Regions from separate parts of the Rhizobium oryzihabitans genome, predicted to be linked through region 2. Evidence: riboswitches for the same ligand, from Rfam matches in the RefSeq annotation. Region 2 holds a riboswitch; each other region holds the start of a gene.
What was found. A riboswitch is a leader RNA that binds a small molecule or an ion and turns the genes downstream of it on or off. The one in region 2 is predicted to bind cobalamin.
Positions count from the first base shown of each region.

Region 1 (4,579 bases), on a different replicon from region 2:
GTCCCTCAATTCAGAGCGTGCAGGAAACGCAGCCCTGAACCTGCGTGCCTTCCAGCGCCATCTGGCGCAAACGGATGTAGTAGATCGTCTTGATGCCCTTCTTCCAGGCGTAGATCTGCGCGCGGTTGATATCGCGCGTCGTCGCCGTATCGCGGAAGAACAAAGTCAGCGACAGGCCCTGATCGACATGCTGGGTTGCCGCCGCATAGGTATCGATGATCTTTTCCGGACCGATCTCATAGGCATCCTGATAATATTCGAGATTATCGTTGGAGAGATAGGAAGCCGGGTAATAAACGCGGCCGATCTTGCCCTCTTTGCGGATTTCGATCTTGGAGACGATCGGATGAATCGAGGATGTCGAGTGGTTGATATAGGAGATCGAGCCGGTGGGCGGCACGGCCTGGAGGTTCTGATTATAGAGGCCGGAAGCCATGACGGCCTCCTTCAATGCCCTCCAGTCTTCCTGCGTTGGAATGGAAATGCCGGCTTTTTCGAAGAGGTCGCGGACCTTTTCCGTCGCAGGCAGCCACTCCCGGTCGGTATATTTGTCGAAATACTCGCCCGAGGCATATTTGGAGTTTTCAAAGCCCTTGAAGCTCTGGCCCCTTTCCACGGCAAGGCGATTGCTGGCGCGGATGGCGTGGTAGGTCACCGTATAGAAATAGATATTGGTGAAATCGACGCCTTCTTCGGAACCATAGAAGATGCGCTCCCGCGCCAGATAACCGTGCAGGTTCATCTGGCCGAGCCCGATGGCGTGGCTGGCATCATTGCCCTTTTCCACCGAGGGTACGGAAGAGATGTGGCTCATATCCGAAACCGCCGTCAGCGCCCGGATGGAGGTCTCGATCGTCTTGCCGAAATCTGCCGAATCCATTGCTGATGCAATGTTGAGCGAGCCGAGATTGCAGGAAATATCCTTGCCCATATGGCTATAGGACAGATCGGCGTTTAACTCGCTCGCTTCGCTGACCTGAAGAATCTCCGAGCAGAGATTGCTCATGCTGATACGACCGGCGATCGGATTGGCGCGGTTCACCGTATCCTCGAACATAATGTAGGGATAACCACTTTCAAACTGGATTTCGGCGATGACCTGGAAGAACTCACGCGCCTTGATCTTCTTCTTGCGGATGCGGCTGTCGGCGACCATTTCATGATATTTTTCGGTGACCGAAATCTCGGTCAGCGGCACGCCATAGACCCGCTCCACATCATAGGGCGAGAACAAATACATATCCTCGTTGTTGCGGGCGAGTTCGAAGGTGATGTCGGGGATCACCACGCCGAGCGACAGGGTCTTGATGCGGATTTTTTCGTCGGCGTTTTCGCGCTTCGTATCAAGGAAGCGCATGATGTCCGGGTGGTGGGCATGCAGATAGACCGCGCCAGCACCCTGGCGTGCTCCGAGCTGGTTGGCATAGGAAAACGAATCTTCCAGCAACTTCATCACCGGAATGACGCCGGACGACTGGTTCTCGATCTGTTTGATCGGCGCTCCGAATTCGCGAATATTGGTCAAGGAAAGCGCCACGCCGCCGCCGCGCTTGGAAAGCTGCAGGGCCGAATTGATGGAGCGGCCTATGCTCTCCATATTGTCTTCTACACGCAGCAGAAAACACGAGACCAGCTCACCACGGCTTTTCTTGCCGGCGTTGAGAAAGGTCGGTGTTGCCGGCTGGAAGCGGCCCGAAATAATCTCATCGACCAGATCGCGGGCAAGCTGCTCATCGCCACGCGCAAGGGCCAGCGCCACCATGCAGACGCGATCCTCGTAACGCTCCAGATAGCGTTTTCCGTCGAAGGTCTTCAGCGTATAGGAGGTGTAATATTTGAAGGCGCCGAGAAAGGTCGGAAAGCGGAATTTCCGGGCATAGGCTTCATCGTAGAGGTCACGAACGAAATTGAAGGAATACTGGTCCAGCACCTCCTGCTCGTAATATCCTTCGGTCACCAGATAATCGAGCTTTTCCCTGAGGTTATGGAAAAAGACGGTATTCTGGTTGACGTGCTGGAGGAAATATTGCCTCGCCGCAAGGCGGTCCTTGTCGAGCTGGATTTTTCCATCCGCGTCATAGAGGTTCAGCATCGCGTTCAGCGCGTGGTAGTCCAGCCCAGTATCGACCGGTTTCTGGCTTGCGGCTACCGGCTGTTTGGCGTCCTTGCGCAGCGCGCTCGAGGTCAGCGTGTCCAAAATCGTTCCAATCCATGTTTGACATTGGCGACATCTTCCTCCGTGCCGAGAAGCTCGAAGCGATAGAGAAACGGCACCGCGCATTTGCGCGAGACGATATCTCCGGCGGATGCGAAAGCTGCGCCAAAATTCGTGTTTCCCGCCGCGATGACGCCGCGAATGAGGTTTCGGTTGGAGGGCTCGTTCAAGAACCGGATCACCGGTTTCGGCACGGCCCCTTTCGTGCCGCCGCCCCCATAGGTGGGGGTGACGAGTACATAGGGTTCCGACACATGCGGCACCTCCTCCTCGGCACCCAGCGGCAGGCGAAACAATCGTCGTCCCAGTTTCTGAAGGAAGCGATGCGTGTTTTCGGACCGGCTGGAATAATAGACGATCAGCCCCATCGCCCGCCGCCTCAGCTGATCGAGCCGATCATATCTGGACGGAAACCCGCCCAGTGGCGCTCGCCGGCGACGACCACCGGAACCTGCATGTAACCAAGGCCGCGAACGTGATCGAGCGCATCCGCATCTTCGGAAATATCGACGATCTCATAGCTCACGCCAATGCGATCGAGTGCGCGATAGGTGGCGGTGCATTGGACGCAGGCGGGCTTGCTGTAAACGGTGACGGTCATGATTTCCTCTTTCGAAGCCGCTTTTGCACACGGCTCAACATTGCCGATTGCGATCGCAATCGGTTGGCGATGGTTCTGTCATTCAGGTGGCGGGCACGGCCTTTAGCCGTGGAAAATCATTCTCTACGCCGACGAGCGCAGGAACTCAAAAAAATGCACTGGCATGACTTCACCCCGAAGCTTGTTCTGGAGGGGGCAGAAAAGGGCGCACGCAAATCATTTGCGTCAACACCTTCCTCCGGACACCCCGCCCGTGGACGTTTGCGCTCAAGGCAGGTCTCCTGACTTGCGGGTCACAACATCTATTCCGGCCTTCCCGGAGCTTTCGGCTCCAGTGACCCAAATCGGAACGATGCTCACCGCTTACAGTTGCGGGGGCAGTTTCGGCCTTGCTCCGCCATTAATGGCGTTACGCACCGAATTCCCGTCTTAGCTCCCGACGCTTGCGAATCGGAAGAACCTCGAACACCACATATAGTATATGAGGAAATTTTCTCGTCAATAAATAGACATGGAAAAGCCCCACCCTGTGGATCAAAAAGATTCAACACAGAGTCAACAAAGGCTTAACGATAAATGGAGTTGCCGCTCAAGACGGGAAAAGCGTTAATCTATTCCCAAATATCGATGCGAATATCGGCGGGGCGGGTGTTCTCGATTACCCTTTTTCCGTTGGGAAGATCGTTTTCAAAAAGTTTGGCGTGGATCGCAGCCGCATCGAGACCGTAACCCTGCCATCTGTTCCGCAGCCTCTCTTCGAGCACCGCGACGGACGGGCCAACGAAGATGGTGAGGTCAAAGCTGTCGGAAAGCGTGGTCCAGGGCGCTTCATTCAGCAGGAGATAATTGCCTTCGGCAAGGACAAAGCGTGTCTCTGGCGGGATAGCACGGGCGGAGGCGATGGCAATTTCGCGGGAACGGTCAAAAACCGGAACAAGCACCTCCTGTCCGCCCTTGCGAACGGCGGAGACGATATCGAGGAAACCACGCACATCGAAGGTTTCGGGAGCGCCCTTTCGCGGCAGCAGCCCCCGCTCTTCGAGAATGCCATTGTCCATATGAAAGCCATCCATCGGCAGGACGGCAGCCGTTTCGCTCCGCGCCAGCAGAGCGTCGCAGAGCGCATCCGCCAGCGTGGATTTGCCGGCCCCAGGGGACCGGCAATGGCGATGATGAAACGGGATTGGCCCTCTGCCCGCCGAAGAACGTCTTCGACGATCGTCTCAAGCTTCAGCGTCATGCGGCAAGCGTTTCCTTTGGCGCTTCCTTGGCGCCGGTCATGAAGGCAACGGCGTCGGACATGGTGTAATCCTTCGGATTGATGACGCACAGGCGCTTGCCCAGCCGGTGGATATGGATGCGATCCGCAACCTCGAAAACATGCGGCATGTTGTGCGAGATGAGAACGATCGGCAACCCGCGCGAGCGCACATCCAGAATAAGCTCCAGAACGCGGCGGCTTTCCTTGACGCCGAGTGCTGCGGTCGGCTCGTCGAGGATGACGACCTTGGAACCAAAGGCGGCCGCGCGCGCCACGGCGACACCCTGACGCTGGCCACCGGACAGGGTTTCCACCGCCTGATTGATGTTCTGGATCGTCATCAGGCCGAGTTCCGACAGTTTCTCGCGGGCGAATTTTTCCATGGCCGGTCGGTCCAGCGCCCGAAACAGGCTTCCCTGAATTCCGGGTTTTCGGATTTCCCGGCCGAGGAACATATTGTCGGCTATGGAAAGCGCCGGTGAGAGCGCGAGGTTCTGATAGA
Region 1 is NZ_CP048632.1:2,162,299-2,166,877, forward strand. Features, by position in the region: gene nrdE (class 1b ribonucleoside-diphosphate reductase subunit alpha) at 11-2,197, opposite strand; gene nrdI (class Ib ribonucleoside-diphosphate reductase assembly flavoprotein NrdI) at 2,185-2,583, opposite strand; gene nrdH (glutaredoxin-like protein NrdH) at 2,595-2,816, opposite strand; cobalamin riboswitch at 3,071-3,295, opposite strand; partial or broken gene G3A56_RS11295 (nucleoside triphosphate hydrolase) at 3,428-4,056, opposite strand; gene G3A56_RS11300 (ATP-binding cassette domain-containing protein) at 4,053-4,579, opposite strand, start outside.
Region 1: it holds a riboswitch for cobalamin, as region 2 does, so the genes downstream of both, nrdH (glutaredoxin-like protein NrdH) here and G3A56_RS18790 (ABC transporter substrate-binding protein) in region 2, are expected to answer to the same signal.

Region 2 (4,579 bases):
CCCTTTGCGGCAAATGCCTCCACGCTCTCCCGCACCGGCTGCAGCAGGGCAAGCGGCGAGACGCCTGAAATGGCCCGTGCCTCCAGCTCGATGGCTGAGAAATCGGGGATGATGTTGATCGCCTGACCGCCTTTGACCGTGCCGATCTGAAGCGAGGAATAGGGTGGCTCGAAGGTTGTTTCGAACGGTCCGCGCGTCAGCGCATCCGCCGTCTCGACGGCCTTCGCCATAATGCTCGTCATCAGGTGGATGGCGTTCACGCCCTGATCGGGACGCGACGAATGGCCGGAGCGGCCACGGATGGTGATGCGTGCTGCGGCCTTGCCCTTGTGAGCGCGCACAGCCCGCATATGGCTTGGCTCGCCGATGATCGCCCCCGCCGGTCTTGTGCACAACTCCGGCAATCGGGCAATGAGGTGGGGAACGCCACGGCAGCCCGCCTCCTCGTCATAGGAAAAGGCAATGTGTATGGGCCGCTTCAGCGCCATGCGTGAAAAAGCCGGAGCTGCAGCGAGAACCGTGGCCAGGAAGCCCTTCATGTCGGTGGTTCCGCGTCCGTAAAGACGGTCCCCTTCGGTTCTGAGCGTAAAGGGATCGGAAGACCATTCCGGCTCTCCGGCGGGAACCACATCCATGTGGCCGGACAGAACATAGCCGGCGGCGTCGGCAGGTCCGAAGGTGGCAAACAGATTGGCGCGGTCGCCCTCGGGCCCCGGCAGCAGCGATACTTTCGCGCCGTGGCTCTCCAGATAATCGGCAATCCATCCGGCAATGTCGCCATTGGCGGTGCCAACCACCGATGGGAAACCGACAAGACGCTCAAGGATTTCGATTGCGTTCATGGCCGTCTCCGCTGGCCGGCCGCTTACGCTTGACCGGATTGTCATCGCAAAAGCTTAGAATGGTCTGCGGCGTTTATCTGCCGAAATGCGGATGATTTCGGTAGATTGTTGTGTCCTTCCAGTGCTTTCAGGAAATTCGTGCTGGTGAGGCTGGTTATCTTCGGGTGTCGTGGCTGGGCTGCCTGGACCGAATGACGGTTCCGCGCAGAAGGGATGAGGGCCGTTTGGTATGGACCTGCTCAAAGTCGATAGTTTCGAGTTGCGGACGGTGGATATCGCCGAAATGGATGCCGATCATCTGCATGCGCTTTCCATGGCTGTCGGGTGGCGTTATCACGCAAATGAATGGTGTTTCCTGCGCCAGTGCGGCGTTGGACTTGCCGCGCTGGACGAGATTGACCGCGTTGTCGCAACCGCGATGCTCTTTCCCTATGCCGAGGGTTTTGCAACACTCGGCATGGTCATCGTTTCCCCACGCCTGCAGGGGCAGGGCGTCGCACCATGGCTGGTGCGGCAGTTGATCGCGAAATTCCCCACCGTCTCCCTGCGGCTGAATGCGACGGACGTGTCGCGGCGGCTGTTTTCCGGGCTCGGCTTTGTGGGAGATACGGAAAAAGTGCATCTCCTTCGGGGAAAGCCGCTGTGTCCTGTCGAAATGCCCACACCTGGTAAGAAAAGAAGGATCGAGCCACTGTCGGAAGATCATCTGGCGGACGTGGTGGCGATCGACCGGCTAGCCTTTGGCGTCTCGCGCCGTGGCGTCCTCCAGCGGCTTCTGAAGGAGAATACGGGTTACGGATTGTTTGAGGCGGATCACCTCATCGCTTTTGCATTGCGCCGAGTGGCGGGGCGGGGCCACATCGTCGGCCCGGTCGTTGCGCGCGAGGAAACCGATGCGATCGCGCTGGTCCAGCGGCATTTTGCCGATCTGGATGATCAGCTGGTGCGCCTCGATGCCGTGTGCGACAGCGGACTTTTCACCGATTTTCTGGTGCAATCCGGGTTGGTGGTGATCGAGACGCTGACCACCATGTCGAAAGATGGGCCTCAACCGGTCGGCTCGGGCGCGGCGAAAATTTTCGCGCTGGCAGGCCCGTCTTTGTGCTGAGCTGCGGCACTATCGCAATTGACGCCCCGCCGCTTGGCCCGTATGTCAGAAACCGACGGTTCCTGAAGCCGAAGGGCAAAGGGATTAATAGGGAACATGGTGCGGGTGATCTTTTTCGCCCAATGCCGTGGCTGCCCCCGCAACTGTAAGCGGATTGCCGTTCATCCCCGTGACGCCTGAAAGCGTCATGCCACTGTATCCTCCGGGATACGGGAAGGCAGATGAACGGTGCATATTCGCGAGCCAGGAGACCTGCCGTCATAATATGGACCATCGTTACGGGCGGGGATGCCCGGAAGAGGAGCTGATTATGACCTTTCCGTCTGCGGAAACGTATTCCGTGCCCCGTTCTCCATCTCCACACACGCCGTCCGTTTGTCGCCACACGTTTTGATACGCGCCGCTTCGGATCAAGCCACCCAATTTAGACTGGAGAACATATGTTTCATTTCAAACACCTGCCGGTTACTGCCGCTCTTATGGCCGCCGCATTTGCCGCCGGCACGGCCCATGCCACTGAGACCGTCTATCCGCTGACGATCAACAGCTGCGGCGAGGATATCACCTTCAGGCAGGCGCCTTCGCGCACTGTCTCCGTTGGCCAGAGCACGACCGAGGTTCTTTATCTGCTCGGTGTTGCCGACAGGGTGGTTGGCACGGCGCTGTGGATCGGCCCGGTTCTGAAGGGTTACGAGGAGGCCAATGCAAAGGTCGAGCGGCTGGCTGACAATGATCCGAGTTTCGAGGCCGTGGTCGGCAAGAAGCCGGACCTCGTGACGACGCAGTTCCAGTGGCAGATCGGTCCGGAGGGTGTTGTCGGAACACCGGCGCAATTCGCCGAGCTCGGTATTCCCGTTTATACCTCGCCCGCCGATTGCATGGGCAAGGACAATTCCGGCGGCGGCGATGGCGTGCGCAACACCGTCTTCACCATGGACCTCATCTATCAGGAAATCCGCGACCTCGCCAAGATCTTCAACGTGCAGGACCGCGGCGAGGAAGTTGTTGCCGACCTGAAGAAGCGCGAAGAGGCAGCCCGCACCAAGATTGCATCGGCGAATGGCAAGCTTTCCGCCGTCTTCTGGTTCTCCAGCGCCGAGCTCGATATCGATCCCTATGTGGCCGGCCGCAAGGGTGCGCCGGGTTACATCATGTCCGCGCTCGGGCTGAAAAATGTCATCGAAAGCGATGAGGAATGGCCAACCGTTGGCTGGGAAACCATCGCCAAGGCCAATCCGACCGTGATCGTCGCCGGCCAGATGGATCGCCGCCGTTTCCCCGCCGATGATGTTGCCGTCAAGCGCAAGTTCCTTGCGACCGATCCGGTTGCCAGCATCATGCCGGCCGTCAAGGACAAACACGTCTTCGACATGGACGCGCAGGCGATGAACCCGACCATCCGCACGATTGAGGGCATCGAAACGCTGGCCGAGGCGATTTCCGCCGCCGGCCTCGCCAAGTGAACGGTTTTTCCGTCCATCTCGGCAGGGTGGGTCTGGCTTTTGCCGCACTCGCCCTGCTGCTTGTTGCGCTGATGGCCGGTGCGGCCATCGGCGAAACCGCCATTCCGTTCGATGTGGTGGCGAAAACCATCGCCAACCGTGTCTTCCACGCGGGTTATCCGCTGGAGCCGCTGGATGAGGGCATCGTCTGGAGTTACCGCCTCAGCCGCGCCGTCGTCGCCGCCTGTTGCGGTGCTTCGCTGGCGCTCGCCGGTGCGGTGCTGCAATCGCTTTTGCGCAATCCGCTCGCCGATCCCTATATTCTCGGCATCTCCGCCGGTGCGTCCACTGGCGCCGTCGCGGTGGCGCTTCTGGGCTTCGGCGCCGGGTTCCTGACGATGCCGGCAGGCGCTCTGATCGGTGCTTTTGTCGCTTTTTCGCTGGTCAGCCTTCTGGCGGTCAGGGCCGGACACGGCAACAGCGCCATCATTCTGGCGGGGGTCGCCGGTTCGCAGCTGTTCAACGCCTTGACGTCTTTCATCGTCACCAAATCCGCCAATGCAGAACAGGCGCGCGGCATCATGTTCTGGCTTCTGGGCAATCTTTCGGGGGTACGCTGGCCGGATGCCTGGCTGGCTTTGCCGGTCAGCCTTGCGGGTCTTGCGGTCTGCCTCTGGTATGCCCGCGCACTCGATGCCTTCGCCTTCGGCGGTCAGGCCGCAGCCTCGCTTGGCATCCCCGTGCGCTGGGTCTATGCGGTGCTGATCTCGGTTTCGGCGATCATGACGGCGGTCATGGTGTCGCTGGTCGGCTCCATCGGCTTCGTCGGCCTCGTCATTCCGCATGCGGCGCGCATCTTCGTGGGCGTTCGCCATGGGCTGTTGCTGCCGGTGACGGCGCTGACCGGTGCGATTTTCATGATCGTCGCCGATATTCTCTCCCGCATCGTCATTCCCGGCCAGGTCCTGCCGATCGGGGTCATCACCGCGCTCGTCGGTGCGCCCGCCTTTGCCTTCATCCTCGGGCAGAAAAGGGGGCGGTCATGAGATTGTCCGCCTACGATCTGCATTTCCATGCCGGCAACATCGAAATCGTCCGCGGCGTTTCGCTGGATGTGGGTTCCGGCCAGTTCCTCGGCATTATCGGGCCGAACGGCTCGGGCAAAAGCACGCTTCTTTCCATGCTGG
Region 2 is NZ_CP048635.1:454,245-458,823, reverse strand. Features, by position in the region: gene argE (acetylornithine deacetylase) at 1-842, opposite strand, end outside; gene G3A56_RS18795 (GNAT family N-acetyltransferase) at 1,072-1,950, shown strand; cobalamin riboswitch at 1,990-2,224, shown strand; gene G3A56_RS18790 (ABC transporter substrate-binding protein) at 2,391-3,413, shown strand; gene G3A56_RS18785 (FecCD family ABC transporter permease) at 3,410-4,438, shown strand; gene G3A56_RS18780 (ABC transporter ATP-binding protein) at 4,435-4,579, shown strand, end outside.

Region 3 (4,579 bases), on a different replicon from region 2:
GCTGCCGCGGACTTCTCCCCGGCGGGGAGAAGAAACAAATGGCATGCGCTCGTTCCACAACAAACCTTCGTGTTTAAACAAGCGGCGCGGAGAAAACCCCGCGCCGTTCGCTCATCTCAAATAGCCTGCCCCACATCGATGCGGTTGCCATCCAGGTCTTCAAACACAAAGGCGCGCAGGCCGTAATCCTTGTCCTGCAGGCCCTTGATGATGCGCAAGCCCTGGCTCTTGCAGAGCGTATGCAGCGCATCGACATCGCTCACCATCATATGCGCCACGTTGAAGGGCGCAGCCTTGTGGCTGGGCTGCAATGTCAGGTGCAGCTCGGCATTGCCCTGTTTCAGGATCATGAAGCCGACGGGATTGCCGTTTTCGAAGGTCTTTTCGAAACCCAGCACGCCGACATAAAAATCACGGGCTTTTTCGATGTTCTTGACAGGAAGCATTGCGGCGATCCGGCCGAACCGGATGCCGTGATCGGCGATGGTATTCATCGCGGAACCTCGGATCTGGGAGAAACGGGAAGCGGTGCGGGCGGTGCCGGAGCGCTGGCGTTTTTTCCGATTTGAATTTGCAGGACGGTGCCTGCGGCCCTAGGATCATAATCACGGTGGTGGCGGATGCAAATGGAATATCTGCGTCGCGCCGTTCCGAACTATCGACAGGCCCGGGAGGCAGCATGCGCAGCTCAATCGAAATCTTCAACATCCGCACCCGGCAGATGCGGGTGGTGTGGCAGACATCCGAGCTGTTCGAGGCGCCGAACTGGTCGCCGGACGGCAGATATCTGCTGTTGAACGCCGAAGGGCTGCTCTATCGCCTGTCTCTTGCCGGTGATGCTGCGCCGGAGAAAGTCGATACCGGCTTTGCCACGATCTGCAACAACGACCACGGCATTTCGCCTGATGGTTCGCTCTATGCCATTTCCGACAAGGTGGAGTTTGGCAAGAGCGCCATCTACCTTTTGCCATCGACGGGCGGCACGCCGCGGCTGATGACAAGGAACCTTCCGTCCTATTGGCACGGCTGGTCGCCGGATGGGAAAAGCTTTGCCTATTGCGGCATTCGCGATCAGGTTTTCGACATCTATTCCATGGATATAGCCAGCGGTGTTGAAACGCGCCTTACCCATGGTGAGGGCCGCAATGACGGGCCGGATTATTCGCCGGATGGCGGGTGGATCTATTTCAATTCCAGCCGCACCGGGTTGATGCAGATCTGGCGCGTGCGGGTGGATGGCTCCAGCGTCGAGCGCATCACCGACAGCGCTTATGGCGACTGGTTCCCGCACCCGTCCCCAGGGGTGACAAGGTAGTCTTCGTTTCCTACGACGCCGATGTCTTCGACCACCCGCGCGATCTTGATGTGCGCGTGCGGTTGATGGACATGGATGGCGGCAATGTGGAGACGCTGTTCGAGCTGTTTGGCGGGCAGGGAACGATGAATTCCCCCAACTGGTCGCCGGATGGGGATGAGTTTGCGTATGTGCGTTATTTCCCCGTGGAGTGATGCGGTAAAGGAGGACCCGTCATTCCGGCCTTGAGCCGGAATCCGGTAGACGCGCGTCTGCGCGGTGAAAAGACTCGTCTCAGCCCAAGGACTTGGGCTGGTTGGATTCCGGCTCAAGGCCGGAATGACGGGTGAGGCATGCCATGGCCACATTGCCGCACCACCCGCCAAGATGCTTGCATTGGCAAGGTTTCTTGCCCATAGCTCTTTTGTCAGGTGCCCGCCGTTTATGGCGGGAGAATCGGGAATCCGGTGAAAGACCGGAACGTGCCCAACGCTGTGAGGTGGATGCCCTTTTTCTTAATGCCACTGAAGTTATTCGGGAAGGCGAGAGGGGCGGATGAAGCCTAGTCAGAAGACCGGCCTGACAGGATAGACCGCACCGCGCGGACGGCGGCAGGTTGTTGAAAAAGGCAGGGTGTTTCACCCGGCCTTCGCATTGTTGGGGATAAACGATGCCGATCGATCCGTCTGCGCGCAACCCGTCAGATGACGCGCTTTCGCCTGCCCGCCCGTTTTCCAGCGCCGAGCGCGAGGCGATTTACCGTGCCATAGAAACCCGCCGCGATGTGCGCGATCAGTTCCTGCCCGATCCGCTGCCGGATGATGTGGTGGAGCGTTTGCTGAAGGCGGCGCATTCCGCCCCTCGGTCGGCTTCATGCAGCCGTGGAATTTCACGCTTGTGACCGACGGCGCGGTCAGGCAGGCGGCCTGGGTGGCGTTCCGCCGCGCCAATGAGGAAGCGGCGGCGTTGTTTGAAGGCGAGCAGCAGGCGCTTTATAGCAGCCTGAAGCTCGAGGGCATCCGCAAGGCGCCGCTCAGCATCTGCGTCACCTGCGATCCGACGCGTGGCGGCAAGGTGGTGCTGGGTCGCACCCACAATCCGCGCACGGATGTCTATTCGACCGTCTGCGCCATCCAGAACCTCTGGCTGGCGGCCCGCGCCGAAGGCATCGGCGTCGGCTGGGTCAGCATTTTCCACGACAGCGACATTCGCGCCATTCTGGAAATCCCCGACCATATCGAAATCGTCGCCTGGCTCTGCCTCGGCCGCGTCGATGAGCTTTACACCGAACCGGAACTGGCGGTGAAGGGCTGGCGTCAGCGCGTGCCGCTGGAGGAACTGGTGTTTCGCAACCGGTGGGGCGGGCGGTAGAGGGAGGCTGGGGCTCGCCTGTGAGAGGCAAAGCGTTGCCGCCTGTTTCTTCTCCCCGCCGGGGAGAAGGTGGTCCGAAGGGTCGGATGAGGGGGCGACGTCAGCGATGAAACCTCACCCTTGCCCCTCATCCCGCTGCCGCGACCTTCTCCCCGTCGGGGAGAAGAAACAAGCTGCACGCGCTCGCTCCATAACTGACCGCCCTAAGGGGGGAGGCCCCACAGCACGCTATTGCTGCGGCTGTATACCCTTCAGCGCGGGGTTCTTCAGGTCGATCCGACCAGTCTGATCGGGCAGGAATTTCGGGCCGATGACACGGACCTTGCTGTTGTTCGGATCGTAGTCCCGTTCCGGTACCGGTTGTTCCGGCGGCTTTGCGGCCTGCTGCTGCTCTGCGGGTTTCTGAGCCTTGTCGCCTTGCGGTGATGGGATGGTGGTGATGCCGGAATAGGGTTTTTCGGCTTCCGGCCGGGCTGCCTCTTCCTGCTTCTGCATCTCGTCGTGATAGGCGGCCATGTTGCAGGCGCAGCCCGGTGCCTTTGCCGAGGCATTTTTATAGGCAAAGGCGGTTGGCAGGTCCTTGTAGGGTTTTCCGGTTTCGGCAGACACCATGTCGGCGGTTTCCTGATCTGTCATGGAGTGGAAATAAAGCTCCGTCTCTGTTCCCGGACACATTTTCTGGCATTGCTCCGCCTGGGCGCGAAAATCAAGCGGCGAGGCATTGGCGGCAATGGGGAAAAACGAGCCGTCGCAGGTGCGCACGCAGAGGGTTCTAAGCCCACCTTCCCCGGCGGAGCCGGGATAGGGCGAAAGCCCGGCCTGTCCCGGCTGATTTTCCTGCTGGCGGAAGGCATCGGGGTAACGCGTGACATCGGGAGCCGGCGGCAGCTGTGCTTCCGTTTCCGGAAGGGGGCTGCAGCCATTGGCGTCGAGCGCGGCGAGAATGCGCTGGCGTCTGATGTCGCCGTCGTCGCTGCGCTGCGCTGCCATCGCATCGTCACGGTCGCGGATGATGGCGGCGCGTTCGCTCTGCGCATCGACCAGCGCATCGCCGATCTCGGCGCAGAGCCCGGCATTGGGGCTGCCATAAATGATGACGCTGCCTGACGAGCAGCCGTAACGGCGCAGATCGTTCTTGATCCTGCGGATTTCTATGTTCTGGCGGGTGAGCGCATTGGCATAACGCCGCACCTCGGCCGTGTTGCCGATGACGCGCGGCGGCTCGCGCAATTGCGCGTAGAGAGTGTCACAGACCTGATCCGCAAAAGCGGCGGCCGGAGTGATGAAGACGAGGGGAAGCAGGAGGCCGATGATGCGGCTTTGGCGCCGGGTCAATTGTTCGATCCGTTCGATGTCCCGGCCGGTGGCAGGGGCGTTATACTTCACGAAATCCGTGTTTCAGGAAGATAACATAAGCTGTTGCCGCAATGCGGCAACAGCATGTTCAAAATTGCGTTAATGCGGCCCGCATCACACCGAAGGATGCGATGCCTGCACCACGGCAAAGGCCGCCATGTTGACCACGCCGCGCGAGGTGACGCTGGGCGACAGGATATGGGCGGGCAGGGCCGTGCCGAGCAGGATCGGGCCGACATGCAGGCCTTCCGTCAGGGTGCGGGTGACGCCGAGCGTGATGTTGGCGGCATCGAGGTTCGGGAAGACCAAGAGGTTCGCCTCGCCGGTCAGCACGCTGTTGGGCATGGCGCGCTTGCGCAGCGCTTCCGACAGCGCCGAGCCACCCTGCATTTCGCCATCGACTTCCAGTTCCGGTGCGGCTTCCTGCACGATCTTCAGGGCGCGGCGCATCTTGCGGGCGCTTTCGGAATCGCGCGAGCCGAAATTGGAATGGCTGGCGAGCGCGATCTTCGGCGTGATGCCGAAGCGGCGGATTTCCTTGGCCGCGAGAATGGCCAT
Region 3 is NZ_CP048632.1:480,178-484,756, forward strand. Features, by position in the region: gene G3A56_RS02855 (glyoxalase superfamily protein) at 117-494, opposite strand; partial or broken gene G3A56_RS02860 (TolB family protein) at 680-1,509, shown strand; cobalamin riboswitch at 1,707-1,891, shown strand; partial or broken gene bluB (5,6-dimethylbenzimidazole synthase) at 1,965-2,665, shown strand; gene G3A56_RS02870 (DUF2865 domain-containing protein) at 2,894-4,000, opposite strand; gene G3A56_RS02875 (NADP-dependent malic enzyme) at 4,136-4,579, opposite strand, start outside.
Region 3: it holds a riboswitch for cobalamin, as region 2 does, so the genes downstream of both, bluB (5,6-dimethylbenzimidazole synthase) here and G3A56_RS18790 (ABC transporter substrate-binding protein) in region 2, are expected to answer to the same signal.